DNA from 4 places in the Pseudoalteromonas sp. MMG012 genome. Region 2 is predicted to be linked to each of the others. Evidence: predicted binding sites of a transcription regulator. Region 2 holds the regulator's gene; each other region holds the start of a gene.
What was found. Region 2 encodes sigma-54, which starts transcription at its own class of promoters, with help from an activator protein. Its sites were predicted from a motif close to GTTGGCACGNNNNTNGNNT; they were not measured.
Positions count from the first base shown of each region.

Region 1: the regulator sigma-54 is predicted to act here: its motif matches at 2,797-2,815, upstream of flgJ (flagellar assembly peptidoglycan hydrolase FlgJ).
Region 3: the regulator sigma-54 is predicted to act here: its motif matches at 1,853-1,871, upstream of fliE (flagellar hook-basal body complex protein FliE).
Region 4: the regulator sigma-54 is predicted to act here: its motif matches at 1,791-1,809, upstream of glnA (glutamate--ammonia ligase).

Region 1 is NZ_JAGJEF010000002.1:12,322-16,716, forward strand. It holds gene flgK (flagellar hook-associated protein FlgK) at 1-1,793, opposite strand, end outside; gene flgJ (flagellar assembly peptidoglycan hydrolase FlgJ) at 1,795-2,760, opposite strand; gene J8L97_RS00910 (flagellar basal body P-ring protein FlgI) at 2,864-3,958, opposite strand; gene flgH (flagellar basal body L-ring protein FlgH) at 3,971-4,395, opposite strand, start outside.
Region 2 is NZ_JAGJEF010000010.1:34,739-39,133, reverse strand. It holds gene kdsC (3-deoxy-manno-octulosonate-8-phosphatase KdsC) at 1-173, shown strand, start outside; gene lptC (LPS export ABC transporter periplasmic protein LptC) at 170-724, shown strand; gene lptA (lipopolysaccharide transport periplasmic protein LptA) at 714-1,238, shown strand; gene lptB (LPS export ABC transporter ATP-binding protein) at 1,242-1,967, shown strand; gene J8L97_RS05375 (RNA polymerase factor sigma-54) at 2,024-3,526, shown strand; gene hpf (ribosome hibernation promoting factor) at 3,555-3,842, shown strand; gene J8L97_RS05365 (PTS sugar transporter subunit IIA) at 3,845-4,297, shown strand; gene rapZ (RNase adapter RapZ) at 4,314-4,395, shown strand, end outside.
Region 3 is NZ_JAGJEF010000005.1:23,519-27,913, forward strand. It holds gene J8L97_RS02750 (PAS domain-containing sensor histidine kinase) at 1-352, shown strand, start outside; gene J8L97_RS02755 (sigma-54 dependent transcriptional regulator) at 349-1,746, shown strand; gene fliE (flagellar hook-basal body complex protein FliE) at 1,906-2,238, shown strand; gene fliF (flagellar basal-body MS-ring/collar protein FliF) at 2,262-3,974, shown strand; gene fliG (flagellar motor switch protein FliG) at 3,967-4,395, shown strand, end outside.
Region 4 is NZ_JAGJEF010000017.1:2,258-6,652, reverse strand. It holds gene typA (translational GTPase TypA) at 1-1,418, opposite strand, end outside; gene glnA (glutamate--ammonia ligase) at 1,875-3,281, shown strand; gene J8L97_RS08145 (DUF4124 domain-containing protein) at 3,397-3,897, shown strand; gene glnL (nitrogen regulation protein NR(II)) at 4,010-4,395, shown strand, end outside.

The sequences.
Region 1 (4,395 bases), on a different contig from region 2:
TATGCTTCATTGAATGTTTGCAAATTATCGGCTGTTGTCGTCGTTATGACATTTTCACGTACTAATTCACTGGATTGCAATTGACTTAATGCTAACCCATTGCGGTTATCATCAAAGCCCCCCGTATTAAATTCCACTTGAAAGGAGTCTCCTTCTTTCACGTTTCCTTCAATATTAAAATCAAACCCATAGCCATTAAATGGCGCACCAGCTGTCGATAAGATATTTTCTGCGGGAGGAGGCGCTAAAAATGTAACGGTACCACTGCCATCGGTAACCGTGTATTGATTGGCCACCGCTGTTTTTTGCAACGTAATTGTCCCATTTGTCAAACTCGGGGGTGGCCCAGCCGTGAAATTACTACCAGTACCAGTATTTGAAACAGTTCCAACCGTAATGTTTCCATCTCCCGTATTACCCGCATCTGTTTTTGTTCTAATTGGCGCAGCTAAAGCCAGCTTTTCCGGTCTATCTGTGGCCAGTTCAATATTCGCAGCGGCATGGGCATTGAGCTTTATTAAAAAACGGTCATTTGGGTTCGTTGTGCCCGCTGAAACAGATATTTCCAATCCGAATGTATCAGGCGGGGTTGCTGGACCCGTAAACACGATATTTCCTGGGGGTGTAATGTTTCCAGTTGACGCAGTACCGATTATATTTCCTTTGCTATCAACGGCAGCCACTTCTACTGTTGTTGCCGTTAGATAATTAACTATAAAGTCAGTTGCTGGAATATCTTTACCTTTTCCCGCTTCTAATGTCGCCGTAACAACAGATGTAGTACCTGCATTATTACCTTTGTACGGAAACGCCGTAGTCGTTGGAATTTTAAATAGCTCACCGCCTAAATTACCATCTAAATCCATGCCTTTTTTGTTTTGCTCATTAAATGCGTCAGCCAATGCAATCCCTATTTGACCCAACTGGTTTTGCGCTGGCTGTAATATTTCATCTCTAAATGCCAGCAAACCACCAATTTTTCCCTTTAATGTACTCGAATTGACCTCAAGCGCTACAGCTTGGCCATCTTTAACGTCCAATTTTAAATCTCGTACATTCGGGTCAGGATCCCCTGCAAGTGAAAACGCATTAAATGTACCGTTTTCCATTACTAACGCTTGGCCGGAACCTAAAAACACGAGCTTTTCACCATTAGGACCATCTAATGTTTCAATATCCACCAGCTCCGCTAAATCACTGATTGCTTGGTCCCGCTCATTTAATACTGAACTCGACGCTTTCGTACCTGTTGGGGTATTTAACGATGCAACTTGTGCATTTAAATCGCTGACCTTCTGTATTAGGTTGTTCGCTTCATTTGCAAACAAGTCAAGCTGTTGATTAACAATATTACCTTGATCAAATACAATGCCAGACAACCTATCCATTTGCTCCGTCAAGTTCTCTGCATCGGTTAAAAATAAACCACGGGTTACTCTTGAAGATGGTTGATTCATTGCTTCTTGTAAATTATTAAACAGAGAATTAATACTCTTATTTAAGCTATTTGAGTCTTCGGCAAACAATGTATCGACACGAGAGGCCTCGGTGACAAATTGTTCATAATACGTTTTATTAGAAATATCACGATTCAACTGTTTCTGCGCAAACTCATTAATTAAACGAACCGTTTCACCACGACCGACTTGATTGCCAACCATGGTCGAATGCTCAGTACGCTCACGGATATACCCTTTGGTATTCAGGTTGGAAATATTCTTACTTGTGGTCTGTAACAGCTCAGTGCTGGCTCTAATTCCACTGGTTCCAATATTCATTAGATTGAACGACATCTTAATTCACTCCCTTTCGAACCAACGATGTAAGCATTTCTTTTAAGTCGCTACGTTGTAGTACATTCTTTATTTTGGCTGCATATTGTGGGTCAGTGGCGTAACCTGCATCTTGTAAGGCTGATAAATATTGCTCGGGTTGCGCTACTTTTTTTAATGCGTCTTGATAACGAGGGTTTCCTTGTAAGAAATCCACGTAATCATTCATGCTGTCTTTTATTGTGTCGTAGGCACGAAAACTCGCTTGTTTTTTCACTGGCAAACCATCTTCAAACTCTAAAGTCAGTTTTTTGGCACTTTGACCTTGCCACGCTTTGTCTGACTTTATATTAAATAAATTATTACTACTCGAACCATCTGCTTTAGCAATGATATGTTTCCCCCAACCAGTCTCTAATGCGGCTTGAGCAACCATTACAGCTGGATTGAGCCCTATTTTCTGAGCAGCCGTTTTTGCGTGTTCCCACATGGTTGATACGAAAGACTCTGGGTCGTTAAATGATGCACTTTCGCTTGTAGTAGATGAGGTCGCGTTCACATGCGAAGGTTGCTTATCGAGTAATTCCCCTGCAGCACGTCGGTCACTCTCAAAATCAGCACCTGTACGTAATACTGACGCCGGCGTATAACCCTGTGCGTTGGGTGATAACTGCTGAACAATTAAGTCTGCCAGCCCCAAACTGCCTTTACTGGACAAATCCATTGATAATTGCTGATCATGCATTTCTTCAAAAAATTTAACGCCGCTAGAGTTAAAAGGGCTATTTTTATCTTCCATCGCCTCATTCGCTTTGCGCATACTTTTCATCAACATTTGGGTGAAAATTGACTCAAATTGTTGTGCCGCTTTTTTTAGCGCTTCATCAGAGGCGTTTGGATCGCCACCGCTTTTCAGTGCATCTTTTCTCAAGCTATTTAAATCGCTCAAATCAAAGAAATTCTGCTTTTCTAACGGATTTGTATTCATCGGCTTAATGACACTTAACTATTCATAACATTTAACAAGCAAGATTCAAGCCAATAAAAAGCCCTAACTAATTAGGGCTAATATATTAATTAATAGTAACTTTTTAAATGACAACTAATTGACCATTTATTGCACCAGCTTCCTTTAGTGCTTCTAGAATAGCCATTAAATCGCCAGGAGCTGCACCTACTTCATTAATAGCTCGCACTAAATCATCTAGACTAATACCTGGGTCAAACACAAAAGCACGAGAATCGTCCGTATCTACGTCAATAATACTTTGCCTAGTGACAACGGTTTCCCCTTCCGCCAAAGGCTGAGGCTGATTGACATTTTGCTGTTCAGCAATTGTCACTGTCAAACCACCATGTGTAATTGCTGCTGGCTGTAATTTGACATTTTTACCTATCACTATGGTACCTGTGCGAGAGTTTACGATAATTTTTGCACTTGTATCTGCTGGTTTAAACTCCAGATTTTCTAGAGTCGATAAATAAGAAACTCGCTGAGACGGGTCTCTTGGTGCGATTACACGTATAGATGCCGCATCCATCGGTTTAGCACTATTAGGACCCACCAAATTATTGATTGTATCAGCCAGACGCTTAGCAGTTGTAAAATCAGGGCTATTCAAATTAAAAGTGATAAAATCACCTTGTGTAAATGGGCTTTTAACTTCACGTTCAACAGTTCCTCCATTTGGCACTCGACCAACGGTGGGCGTATTAATGACCACCCTGCTGCCATCTAAGCCCTCCGCACCAAGACCACCAACAATCATACTTCCCTGAGCAATAGCATATACATTACCATCCACCCCTTTTAAAAAGGTTTGTAATAACGTACCTCCCCGTAAACTGCCCGCACTGCCTATTGAAGACACAGTTACATCAATCGTTTGGCCGGGCTTAGTAAAAGGGGGCAAATCAGCATGAACTGCAACAGCCGCCACATTCTTTATTTTTGGTTTCAAAGAAGACGGCAAAGTAATGCCGAAACCACTTAACATTGCTTTAAAGCTCTGTTCGGTGAAACGACTTGATTCACCCGTACCAGGCAAACCCACAACCAAGCCATAGCCTACTAATTGGTTAGAGCGAACGCCTTGCACCATACTTATATCCTTGACCCGTTCAGCCTTCGCTATTGGTACTAGCGTTATCAATAATACAGATAAGAATAGATGACATAGTTTCATAATATTTGTGCCCTAAAATGGTAGCAACGTACTCATAAAGAATTGAGTTAACCAGCCTGAACTTTGTGCTTCTTGGCCTTGCCCTTTCCCTGAATATTGAATACGGGCATTCGCAATGCGATTTGACTCAACCGTATTGTCCGCAGCAACATCTGCTGCTCGAACGAGACCTTCGAGGCGGATAAACTCCTCCCCTGTATTTAAAGTAAGCCACTTTTCTCCTCGGATCACCAAATTACCATTGGGTAACACCCGCATCACATTGACAGAAATGTTACCAAACAAACTGTTTGATTGATTTGCTTTGCTGTCACCTTTAAAAGATGACTCGGACCCTAAACCAAATTGAATATTGTCTCCGCCAATATTTACCGGCGTACCATTAAAGCCTAATACAGGATCTAGTTTTAAATCCGTTTCTTTATCGGTTTCACTGT
Region 2 (4,395 bases):
TCATGCAATTAGTGGGCTTTTCAGTCGCAGTTAACGATGCTCACCCTCTTATAAAGCGCGTTGCGCATTATACAACCATGTTACCTGGAGGGTTTGGTGCTGTACGTGAATTAACCGATTTGATTATGTTAGCACAAGGTCACTCGTTAGGTACCACTGGAACAAGCACATGACCATAAATCGAATTGCATTATTGATTATCTTTTCAATGATTATGGGATGGTTGTGGTACCCTTACTTCACCCACCCCCCGTCATCAGAAAACGGTACCAGTGATGTCATTGCTAAGCCAGATTATATAGCAACACAATTACAACAAACAATCTATGATGAAACGGGTGTTCGTAGCCATACAGTAACTGCGGATAAAATGGAATTATATCAAGAGCTTGGCTTTAGCCATTTTGAAGCACCTATTTTTACTTTATATAACGGGCCTAAAAACTGGAAAATCACAGCAACTGAAGCCACATTATACGAAAATAACATACTCATTTTGGAAGGTAATGTTGTGGCGCAAAATCTAACAGATAAAGCCATGATTACACATATCAACGCGGACCATATTCGGGTTGAAATTATCAATAAACTAATGCAATCGGAGCAACCGGTAGAAATCACAGGTCCAGACTTACTCATCACAGGTAAAGGTCTGCACGCCGATTTAAATACCGATGTTATAGAGCTAATTAACCATACTAGAACCATTTATTATGACCAATAGATTAATAGTCACCGTAGCCTTTATTGGGCTTACATTCAGCAGCGCGCTTGCGGCCAACAATAATGACTTTGCATCACAAGTATCAATTAAAGCAGGCAAGCAAACCGCACAATTAAAAACCAACATTGGTATTTTTGAACAAAATGTTGAAATTATACATGGTAATAGACAAATTAACGCTGATCGCCTAGAAGTGCATAGACGGGCTGAGTTAGGAGAAAATAAACAACTGCTTGTCGCTACAGGTAACCCAGCGCGTTTTACCGAGACACAAGCTGATGGCACCGTATTAAGTGCCACGGCGAGTGAGGTTCGATATGATGTAGCGAATAAAAAGCTGACAATCAAAGGTGATGCAGAAATTAACCAAGCAGGCCAAATCATAAAAGCACAATCCATAATTTACGATATGGATAAACAATTAATAAATGCTGAAAAGGGTAATGAAAATACTGGCCGAGTACACACAATTCTAGTCCCAGAAAAAAAATCGAATAAAGAACAAGGCAAATAATAAATGAGTACTTTGACTGCAACCGCTTTGGCTAAAAGCTACAAAGGACGACAAGTCGTAAAAAATGTCAGCCTTGCCGTCGAGGCAGGCAGTATTGTTGGCTTGCTAGGCCCCAACGGGGCAGGTAAAACGACCAGTTTTTATATGATTGTTGGATTAGTGCCAAGCGACAACGGTACCGTAACAATTGATGACCACGATATCACCCTGTTACCGATGCACAGTCGAGCAAGGTTAGGCATAGGTTATTTACCGCAAGAATCTTCCATCTTTCGAAAGTTAACCGTTTACCAGAACTTAATGGCTATTTTAGAAACTCGTAATGAGCTGAGTAAACCTGATCGAGAGCAAATTCTTAATGAATTATTAGATGAATTCAACATCCAACATATACGTACAAGTCAAGGTATGGCATTGTCAGGAGGTGAACGTCGAAGAGTCGAAATTGCTCGCGCTTTAGCCGCAAACCCAAAATTTATCCTGTTAGATGAGCCTTTTGCTGGTGTTGACCCAATTTCGGTGTTAGATATAAAGAAAATTATCGAACATTTAAAAAAACGCGGTATAGGTGTTCTGATCACAGATCATAATGTACGAGAAACACTTGATGTGTGCGAAAAAGCATACATAGTTTCACATGGTGAATTAATTGCATCAGGTACTCCAGAACACGTGCTTGCCGATCAAACTGTTCGAGATGTCTACCTAGGTGAACAATTCAGGCTATAGTTATAGTATCTAGGTAATTTTAATAATTGATTAATAGAAAGGATTGTTAGAGATACATGAGGCAATCGTTACAGCTGCGCATGGGTCAGCAATTAACCATGACACCCCAATTACAACAGGCTATCCGCTTGTTGCAATTGAGCACGCTAGATCTCCAACAAGAAATCCAAGAAGCCTTGGACAGCAACCCATTACTGGAAGTTGAAGAATCAGAGCATGAAAACGACAACGAAAATATAGAAAAAGAACATAAAGAGCTCTCGAAAGAAGAATCTAATTCAGACAGTATTGAAGAAGCTCCAGTCAGTGACTATGAGCTTGATGCAGACGCGGCTATGAGTAAAGACACTGTTAGCGAAGAACTTGCGATGGATGTCACATGGGATGAATACATGAGTGCTGCACCAGCAACAAGCAGCGGCCCTATGCCTGAAGACGAAAACATGTACCAAGGCGCAACCACCGAATCGCTCCATGAATACTTAATGTGGCAACTAGAACTGACCCCGTTTAGTGATACTGATAGAGGGATCGCTGTCGCTATTGTGGAAGCCGTGGATGATGGTGGTTTATTAACCTTATCGACCGATGAAATCTTAGAAAGCCTTAATGACGAGAGTTCAGAAGATGCCATTGAACTTGATGAAATTGAGGCTGTCCTGAAACGCATTCAATTATTTGACCCTGTCGGCATTGCTGCTCGGAGCTTACAAGAATGTTTATGTATCCAGCTTAATCAGTTTGATAAAAGTACACCTTGGCTGGAACATACTAAACATGTGCTCACCGAACATATCGACTTACTTGCAAGTCGAGACTATCGAACGCTAATGAAAAAGACGAAGCTGAAAGAGTCCGATTTAAAAGAAGTCATGACTCTAATACACAGCTTAAATCCAAAACCTGCGGCCAGTATCATCCGCGAAGAGTCTGAATATGTCATACCTGATGTCTCTGTGAAAAAAGTGAAAGGCCGATGGTTAGTTGAATTAAACCCTGATTCAATGCCGAAAATTAGAGTCAATGATCACTATGCGGCGATGTCTCGCTCAATGAAATCAAGCACTGATAGTCAATTTATTCGTTCGCATTTACAAGAAGCTAAATGGTTTATTAAAAGCTTAGAAAGCCGCAATGATACGTTAATGAAAGTAACTAATTGCATTGTGCAGCAACAACAGGCATTCTTTGAACATGGCCCTGAAGCAATGAAACCTATGGTGCTAAATGATGTGGCTGAAATGGTAGAGATGCATGAGTCCACTATTTCACGTGTCACAACACAAAAATATATGCACACACCTAGGGGCATTTTTGAGTTGAAATATTTCTTCTCGAGCCATGTGAGTACCGAAAACGGAGGTGAATGCTCTTCCACAGCGATTAGAGCATTGATCAAAAAGCTCATTGCCGCCGAAAATACTGCTAAGCCATTAAGTGATAGCAAAATTGCGGATATATTGGCAGAGCAAGGAATCAAAGTGGCCCGACGTACGATAGCAAAATATCGGGAGTCGTTAGCCATTCCACCGTCGAATCAGCGTAAAAGCTTGATATAAGACGTAATATCAAAGAAGGAAAATGCTCATGCAACTAAATTTAACTGGTCGTCACGTAGAAGTAACTGAATCACTAAGAGACTATGTCAACACCAAGTTTGCGAAGCTAGAAAGGCACTTTGATCATATCAATAATGTGCATGTGATTTTAGATGTTGAAAAACTCGTACAAAAAGCCGAAGCGACCTTACACTTAAGCGGAGCAGAAGTATTTGCCTCTACCGAGCATCAAGATATGTATGCTGCTATTGATGGTTTGGTTGACAAGCTAGACAGACAAGTAATCAAACACAAAGAAAAGCTTACTCGACATTAACCATGAAACTTAGCTCAATAATCAACAAGGACTGCAGTAAAGCTGCGGTCCTTTTTAATAGCAAAAAACGTATTCTCGAATACGTTAGCGAACTTACACATGAACAGTTACCCCACCTAGAACAGCATGATGTTTTATCTGCACTCATGTCTAGAGAGAAGTTAGGCAGCACTGGAATTGGTAAAGGCATCGCTATTCCACATGGCAGAATGCAAGGTATCGAACAAGTTTTTGCGATGATATTAGTTAGTAAAAAACCAGTTCCATTCGATGCCATAGACAATCGTCCAGTCGATATTTTTGTTGCACTCATTGTACCTGAAGGTGATAATCAACAGCATCTGAAAACACTCGCTGCAATTGCTGAAAGCTTAAAAGATAAAGAGTTCTGTAAGCAGTTGAGACATGCCTGCAATGATACCGAGCTCTATAGTATTATTAAGGCTCAAGATTAGTAAATAGGGGATAATTGTGGAATTAATCATTATTAGTGGTCGCTCTGGTTCTGGGAAGTCCGTTGCATTAAGAGTGTTAGAAGATTTAGGCTACTATT
Region 3 (4,395 bases), on a different contig from region 2:
TAATAAGACAGCCTTGGCCGGTGCGATTCAAAATTTAATTCATAACAGTATTCAAATCATTGGGATTAATGCGCATGTTGTGGTGAGTGCTAAGCGAGAACCCGGATCCGATAGAGTTAGAATCTCTGTAACAGACAATGGTCCCGGCGTTGATGAATCATTGAAAAGTAAACTATTTGAACCATTTTTTACTACTAAGAGCCAAGGTACTGGGCTTGGTTTAGCTGTGGTTAATTCTGTTGCAAACTCGCATAAAGGCAAGGTCGAAGTGAGTAATATTGAGGAAGGGGGAGCACAATTTAGTTTGTTGTTACCTATTTCATTTGAGATGGAACAATTGGAGGCTGTATGAGTCATTCTATATTAGTCGTTGAAGACGATGCAGGTTTGCGTGAAGCATTGTTAGACACATTACAATTGGCTGGACTTGAATGTGTAGAAGCTGCAAGTGCTGAAGAAGCCGTAATTTTGTTAAAACAGCAACGTTTTTCGTTGGTTGTGAGTGATGTTCAAATGGGAACAATGAGTGGTATTGATTTACTGCGTACCATCAAATTAAATTACCCTGATTTGCCTGTACTAATGATGACTGCTTATGCGACGATTGATGACGCGGTGGAAGCAATGCGTTTAGGCGCGATTGATTATATGGCAAAGCCTTTTGCACCAGAAGTCTTGCTTAATATGGTTAGTCGTTATATGCCAGAGAAAACGAAAGAAACAGATGGTCCGATTGTAGCAGATGCGCAAAGTTTACAGCTTTTGGAGTTAGCAGCTAAAGTTGCAAAGTCAGATGCAAGTGTTATGGTTTTAGGTCCGAGCGGTTCAGGTAAAGAAGTACTCGCGCGTTATATTCATGATAAGTCTGACCGAGTAGATTCACCATTTGTTGCTATTAATTGCGCAGCCATACCTGAAAACATGCTAGAAGCAACCTTATTTGGGTACGAAAAAGGGGCGTTCACAGGTGCAATTCAAGCATGCCCAGGTAAGTTTGAACAAGCTCAGTGTGGCACTATCTTGTTAGATGAAATAACGGAAATGGAGCTGGGCCTACAAGCAAAGTTACTGCGAGTTTTACAAGAAAGAGAAGTTGAAAGATTAGGTGGAAGAAAAACCATTGAGTTAAATGTGCGCGTATTAGCTACGAGTAACCGAGATTTAAAAGAAGCAGTAGCGAAAGGCACATTTAGAGAAGATCTTTATTACCGCCTTAATGTGTTCCCGCTTATGTGGAAGCCGCTGCATCAACGCCCTGGTGACATTATTGTATTGGCGGAACACTTGGTCGCGAGACATTGCAGTAAGTCGGGGAAATTAATTCCTGTGATTGATGATGGTGCTAAGAAAAAACTGCTAACTCACAATTGGCCTGGTAATGTACGAGAGCTAGATAATGTTGTGCAACGAGCCCTCATTTTATTACAGGGTAATACGATATTCGCACAAGACATTTTTATTGAAAACACTGAAACCATGGATTTACCAGAACCTACACTGATAGATAATACGGTGAGTGTGGAGTTGAACTACCAATTAGAGCGTTCTAATAATGTAGACGTCCAAAACGAAAGTACTGATTATAAAAGTGAATTACAAGATAAAGAGCATCAGATTATTTTAGAGACACTATCACGTTACCAAGGCAAGCGTAAAGATGTTGCTGAAGTACTGGGCATGAGTCCGAGGACGTTACGCTATAAGCTGGCTAAAATGCGAGATCTAGGTATTGCTCTTCCGGCGTGATTAATTTTTATTAATGAATGGAAGCCAGCACTGTCTGGCTTTTCTCCTGTCAATAATATGGCACTATCAAAGTGATGATTAACTCATTGATTTTTATCGACAATTAGTTGGCATGATTAATGCTTTATTCTGTGTGTAACAAATTTACAGGATCAGCACATGAATATTCAACCTAATACTTTATATCAAGAAATGCAGTCACTCGCTATCGAGGCGACACGCAATAAACCTGATGCAACCATGCCAGTACAAAGTGCCGCTACATCTTCTGCACAATTTGGTGATTTGCTATCAGATGCAATTAATACTGTAAGTGGCTTACAAAAAGATGCAAAATCTAAGGTAACGGCCATGGAGATGGGAGATCGCAGTGTCTCTCTTTCTCAAGTGATGATAGCCTCACAAAAATCTTCCGTTGCTTTTGAAGCAACGGTGCAAGTTCGCAATAAGCTTGTTGAGTCGTACAAAGAAATCATGAGCATGCCAGTATAATTTTTGGGTAGTGGAGAGTAACTGTGGCAACGAATCAATCAACTGAACTGGCTTTATCCGATGGCGCTGTAGGCGATGGCGGATCTGAAGACCAACAAGAACAGAAATCAGGCTATTTGAGTGGGTTAAGTGGCGTTGATATGTTGCGTCAAGTTACTTTGGTAATAGCACTGGCGATTTGTTTGGCGATCGCAATTTTTATCATCATTTGGGCCCGCCAACCAGACATGCGTCCTTTAGGGCAGTATCCAACAGATGAGCTTGTACAAACATTAGATTTTTTAGATGCGCAAAAGGTCGAATATGAGTTAGATGGCAACACCATCATGGTTGCTGAAAATGACTACCAAAATATTAAACTCAAAATGGCGCGAGATGGCTTTACTCAGTCGCCAAGCTCTGGTACCGATATTTTAATGCAAGATATGGGTTTCGGTGTGAGTCAGCGATTAGAAAGAGAGCGTTTAAAGCACGGTCGCGAGCAGCAACTCGCGCGTACAATTGAAGAACTTCAAGATATTACCAGAGCAAAAGTTTTACTGGCTATCCCAAAAGAAAATGTATTCGCAAGAAGAGAGAAAAAACCTTCTGCAACAGTTGTAATCACGCTTAAACGGGGCCGTTCTCTGGGTGGAGAAGAAGTGGATGCTATTGTTGATATTGTCGCTTCAGCTGTTCAAGGACTTGAACCGGCGCGAGTAACTGTGACAAATCAAAACGGCCGATTACTTAATTCCGGGTCACAAGATTCATTGGCTGCTCGTTCTCGTAAAGAGTATGATTTAGAGCGTAAAAGAGAGCAAGAGTACTTAGAAAAAATTGACAGTATTTTAATCCCAGTAGTTGGATTAGGGAAGTTTACAGCGCAAGTTGACTTAACAATGGACTTTAGCGCCATCGAAGAAACACAAAAGCGCTTTAACCCTGATTTGCCGGCAGTGAGAAGTGAAACAACCTTCGAAGAAAATAACATCGGAGGGCTGGCGGTAGGGATCCCTGGTGCGTTGACGAATCAGCCTCCTGTTAATTCAAATATTCCTGAAGTTGCTGGACAAGGCAATGGGCGAAATAATGCAAATCCAAGTAGAACGCATAAAGAAGCAACACGTAATTATGAACTAGATACCACGATTAGCCATAAACGCCAACAAAGTGGTGTTATACGCAGGATCAGTGTGTCAGTTGCGGTTGATTATTTGGCGAAAGCAGATGCCGAGGGCACCGTAACTATGGCACCAAGAAGCCAAGAAGAAATTAATAATATAAGACGGTTACTGCAAGGTGGTGTAGGGTTTGATATGCAGCGTGGTGATGCACTTGAAGTTGTGACAGTGCCCTTTGTGCGAGAAGACATTTTAGAAACTGCTGAACTACCTTTGTGGGAACAAGAGTGGTTTATGAAAACAATGCGTCTTGTGATGGGAGCATTGGTTATTATTGTGTTAATTCTAGCGGTTGTAAGACCGATGTTGAAGCGTCTGATTTACCCAGATGATACATTAGAAGAGTTTGATGAAGACTCATTAACTTCAGGTGTTGATTTAGGTGATAGCACGTTAGATATGTTAAATAACGATTTTGATTCAGCTGCTGTTGGTTTCTCGTCGGATGGTACATTACAATTACCAGACTTACATGGCGATGAAGACTTACTTAAAGCAGTACGAGCTTTAGTAGCTAACGAGCCAGAACTCTCCTCACAAGTAGTGAAAGCGTGGTTAACAGAAGATGACTGATGAAGAACAAAAACAATTACCGGCAACCTTTGATGTTGAAAAACTTGATGGTGTTGATAAAGCTGCAATCTTATTATTGAGCCTTACCGAAGAAGATGCAGCTCAGATACTGAAGCACCTTGAGCCAAAGCAAGTACAAAAAGTCGGTATGTCGATGGCTGCATTAGATGATTTATCTCAATCTAAGATTAGTGCTGTACATAATCTGTTTATTGAACAAATACAGAGTTTCAGTACTATTGGCTTCCAGTCAGAAGACTTTATTCGTAAAGCATTAACCGCAGCATTGGGTGAAGATAAAGCGGCGAGTTTGATTGACCAAATTGTCATGGGCTCGGGCGCTAAAGGTTTGGATTCACTCAAGTGGATGGATTCAAAGCAAGTTGCGAATATAATTCGAAATGAGCACCCTCAGATCCAA
Region 4 (4,395 bases), on a different contig from region 2:
TAGTGGTCAAACGTGTGGTACATTAAGCCTGAACCTGATGTCAGCGTCATAAAGTCAGTTTGGAAACCGATTAAACCACGTGAAGGCATCATGAAATCCATACGCACACGGCCTTTACCATCTGGAGCCATATCCGTCATTTCTGCTTTACGAAGACCAAGTTGTTCCATAATTGAACCTTGGTGCTCATCTTGAACATCAATTGTTACTGTTTCAAACGGTTCTTCTAACTGACCATCAACTTCACGAAGAATTACTTCTGGACGAGAAACAGCTAGCTCATAACCTTCACGACGCATGTTTTCAATCAAGATACCTAGGTGTAATTCACCACGGCCAGACACGCGGAAGCTATCAGGGTTTTCAGTCTCTTCAACACGCAGTGCTACGTTGTGAACTAATTCATTTTCAAGACGCTCAAGGATATTACGTGAAGTAACAAACTTACCTTCTTGTCCAGCAAACGGCGAAGTGTTTACAGAGAACGTCATTGTTACTGTCGGCTCATCAACTGATAACGGAGTCAATGCTTCTACTGCATTTACGTCACAGATAGTGTCTGAAATTTTCAGTTCACCAAGACCTGTGATTGCAATGATGTCGCCGGCTTGTGCTTCAGCAGCTTCGTGGCGGTCAAGACCTAAGTAACTCATTACTTGGCCAACTTTACCATTACGCGTTGCACCATCAGCACCCACAATTGTAACCTGCTGGTTAGGCTTAACAGAACCGCGTTTAATACGGCCTACACCGATAACACCGATATATGAGTTATAATCTAGTTGAGAGATCTGCATTTGGAAGTCACCTGCTGGATCAGCATCTGGTGCTTCAACTTGCTCTACAATCGCTTCAAACATTGGTTGCATGTTATCTGATTCATTATCAAGATCTAATGTCGCCCAACCATTGATTGCTGATGCATAAATAACTTGGAAATCTAGCTGCTCGTCCGTTGCACCAAGGTTGTCGAATAAATCAAATACCTGATCCATAACCCAATCAGGGCGTGCACCTGGCTTATCAATCTTGTTAATTACCACGATTGGCTTAAGACCTAATGCGAATGCTTTTTGTGTTACAAAACGCGTTTGCGGCATTGGACCTTCTTGCGCATCTACTAATAGAAGAACTGAATCAACCATTGAAAGTACACGTTCTACTTCACCACCAAAATCGGCGTGTCCTGGAGTATCTACGATGTTGATGTGGTAATCATTCCACTCAATCGCAGTATTTTTTGCAAGGATGGTGATACCGCGCTCTTTTTCGATATCATTTGAATCCATTACACGCTCTTCGTTGCCGCCGCGTGTTTCTAGTGTGCCTGATTGCTCTAGCAACTTATCAACTAGGGTTGTTTTACCGTGGTCAACGTGTGCGATAATCGCAATATTTCTTAACTTTTCGATGCTCATATAATTACTCAGAGAAAGTTGAATCTCAGTGATCCTAGTCGATCTACGCGATTTCACTAAATGTTGGCGCGCCAGAGATGTCCCAATATAGGATTTAAACGGCGCACATTATCCCTTATTACGGCGATGGATGAAAGTTTATCCAACATAAATTTTATGACTTTATCAAGTCATTGTATTTTTTAGAGGGTTTTCAGGGCTATAAATTGCACTACTAATAAATAATACTAAGCTTATTTTACTACGCACCATACTAGCGCGTTACATGCTGGCACGCACCATTACGAAACAACATCGCACCAAGATGGTGCAAAAAAACATAAAACCTAATTTAAATTTAATTTATATTAATATAAATCAATACGTTAAATATTTGGCATGAAATACGCTTAAGGTAAGCCAAGTCGCATCAATATAATGCTACACAAAATAATAACCCATCGAGTCGGAGGACACATGTCACAATCGGTTTTAGATTTTATTAAAGAAAATGACGTTAAGTTTGTAGATTTACGTTTTACAGATACCAAAGGTAAAGAGCAACACGTTTCAATTCCTCATCACCAAGCCGATGAAGACTTCTTCGAAGATGGCAAAATGTTTGATGGCTCGTCTATAGCTGGCTGGAAAGGCATTAACGAATCTGACATGGTTTTAATGCCTGACGCAGCTTCTGTTAAACTTGACCCATTTGCTGAAGAAACAACGATGATTGTTCGTTGTGATGTTGTTGAGCCAGCAACATTACAAGGATACGAACGTGATCCTCGCTCTGTTGCAAAACGAGCAGAAGAATATATGCGCTCAACCGGCATTGCAGATACAGTTTTATTTGGGCCTGAGCCTGAGTTCTTTGTTTTTGACGATGTTAAGTATAAAACTGATATGTCTGGCTCAATGTACAAGATTGATTCTAAACAAGCAGCTTGGAACTCAGATAAAGCATATGAAGATGGTAATACTGGTCACCGCCCAGGCGTTAAAGGGGGTTACTTCCCTGTTGCCCCAGTTGATGATTTCCAAGATTGGCGTAGTGCGACATGTTTGGTACTGGAAGAAATGGGTCAAGTAGTAGAAGCCCACCACCATGAAGTAGCTACCGCTGGTCAAAATGAAATTGCGACGCGCTTTAATACCATGGTTTTAAAGGCTGATGAGATTCAAGAAATGAAGTATGTTATTCATAACATGGCTCATTTATATGGTAAAACAGCAACATTCATGCCTAAGCCTGTTGTTGGTGATAATGGTTCAGGTATGCACTGTCACCAATCACTTGCTAAAGACGGCAAAAACTTATTTGCTGGTGATAAATATGGCGGTTTATCTGAAGATGCTCTTTATTACATTGGCGGCATCATCAAGCATGCTAAAGCAATTAATGCATTTGCCAATGCGTCAACTAACTCATACAAACGTTTAGTACCTGGGTTTGAAGCACCGGTCATGCTTGCATATTCAGCACGTAACCGTTCAGCTTCGATTCGTATTCCAGTCGTCCCTTCAGAGCGCGCTCGACGCATAGAAGTTCGTTTCCCAGACCCAACAGCTAACCCATATCTTGCATTCTCAGCAATGCTTATGGCTGGCCTGGACGGGATTAAAAATAAAATCCACCCTGGCGATGCGATGGATAAAGATCTATACGACCTACCAGCTGAGGAAGCTGCTGAAATTCCAACCGTGGCAGCCTCATTTGATGAAGCGTTAGCGTGTCTTGATGCTGATCGTGAATTTTTAGTACAAGGTGGAGTATTCACTCATGACTTAATTGATGCTTATATTGCACTTAAGTCACAGGAAGTGGAAAAACTGAACATGACAACTCACCCTGTTGAGTTTGAAATGTACTACAGCGTGTAATTACGTATTCAGATCATATGTGTTCTCAAGCCCGCAAAGCGGGCTTTTTTATGGAAAAGTAATTCACAACAGTCTAGAGTATTAGAGTATATTTTTGATATCAGGCAAGATCTAAATGCGGCTTTTATTTTTAGGGTGTTTTGTATTGTTTAGTTCATCAGTTTTAGCAGACTCAAAGGTGTACCGTTGGAAAGATGAGCAGGGTAATTGGGTCTTTTCTGATGTACCACGACAAGGCGCACAAGAAATACAGTTAAATAAATCAATGACAATGCCCGCTGTTGATACAAGTATACTCAATACGCAAGCAAGTCAAAAAGCGATTGAATATACAGCAAGTATTACCTCACCAAACCACGAGCAAACACTCAGAGAAAATACTGGCACCATCTATGTTACAGGGCAAATTCAGCCTAGCTTCTCCAATGGTTTAAAAGTGCAATTAACGTTAGATGGAAAAGCAACAGGACCTATGCAAACAAGCACAACATTTGTCTTACATAACGTATCTCGAGGGGAGCACTCTCTACTGTTAAGGCTCTACAATGAACAGGGAAAAGCACTCGCGCAAAGTGATCCAACCACGTTTTATCTGCACAGAAAAAGTATAAAATAATTAAAGTGTTACCTATTTAAGCGCCTTGAGTATTGCCTAGAAATAAAATCACTAATAATGCTATGCTACTATCGCACTACATTGGTGCAATATCTAATTAAGGTGAACCAATATGGAACAACTCCATGAGCAACTCCTCCCTGACTTGTGGCATAATTTAGCAACGTCCGTTATTTTACTCGATAAGAACTTTATCGTTCACTATGCCAATACAAGCAGTAGTGAACTATTCGGATTAGGTATTAAAAGGCTAATAGGTCAATCACTCCACGCGACCTTCAGCCATCACCACATAGATATAACCAGAATCAATCAATATGTACTAAAAGACGGTGTCGATTGCCAGCAGCATAGAGTTGACGTAGTGTTTATCGACAATAGAGCCGCGACGTTAAATCTTCATGCTCGCCGAGTACACCTATTAAATACCACTTATATTTTAATGGAATTCCGACGTATTGATGATGAAGTACGATTTGATCAAGCATCAAACCAAAT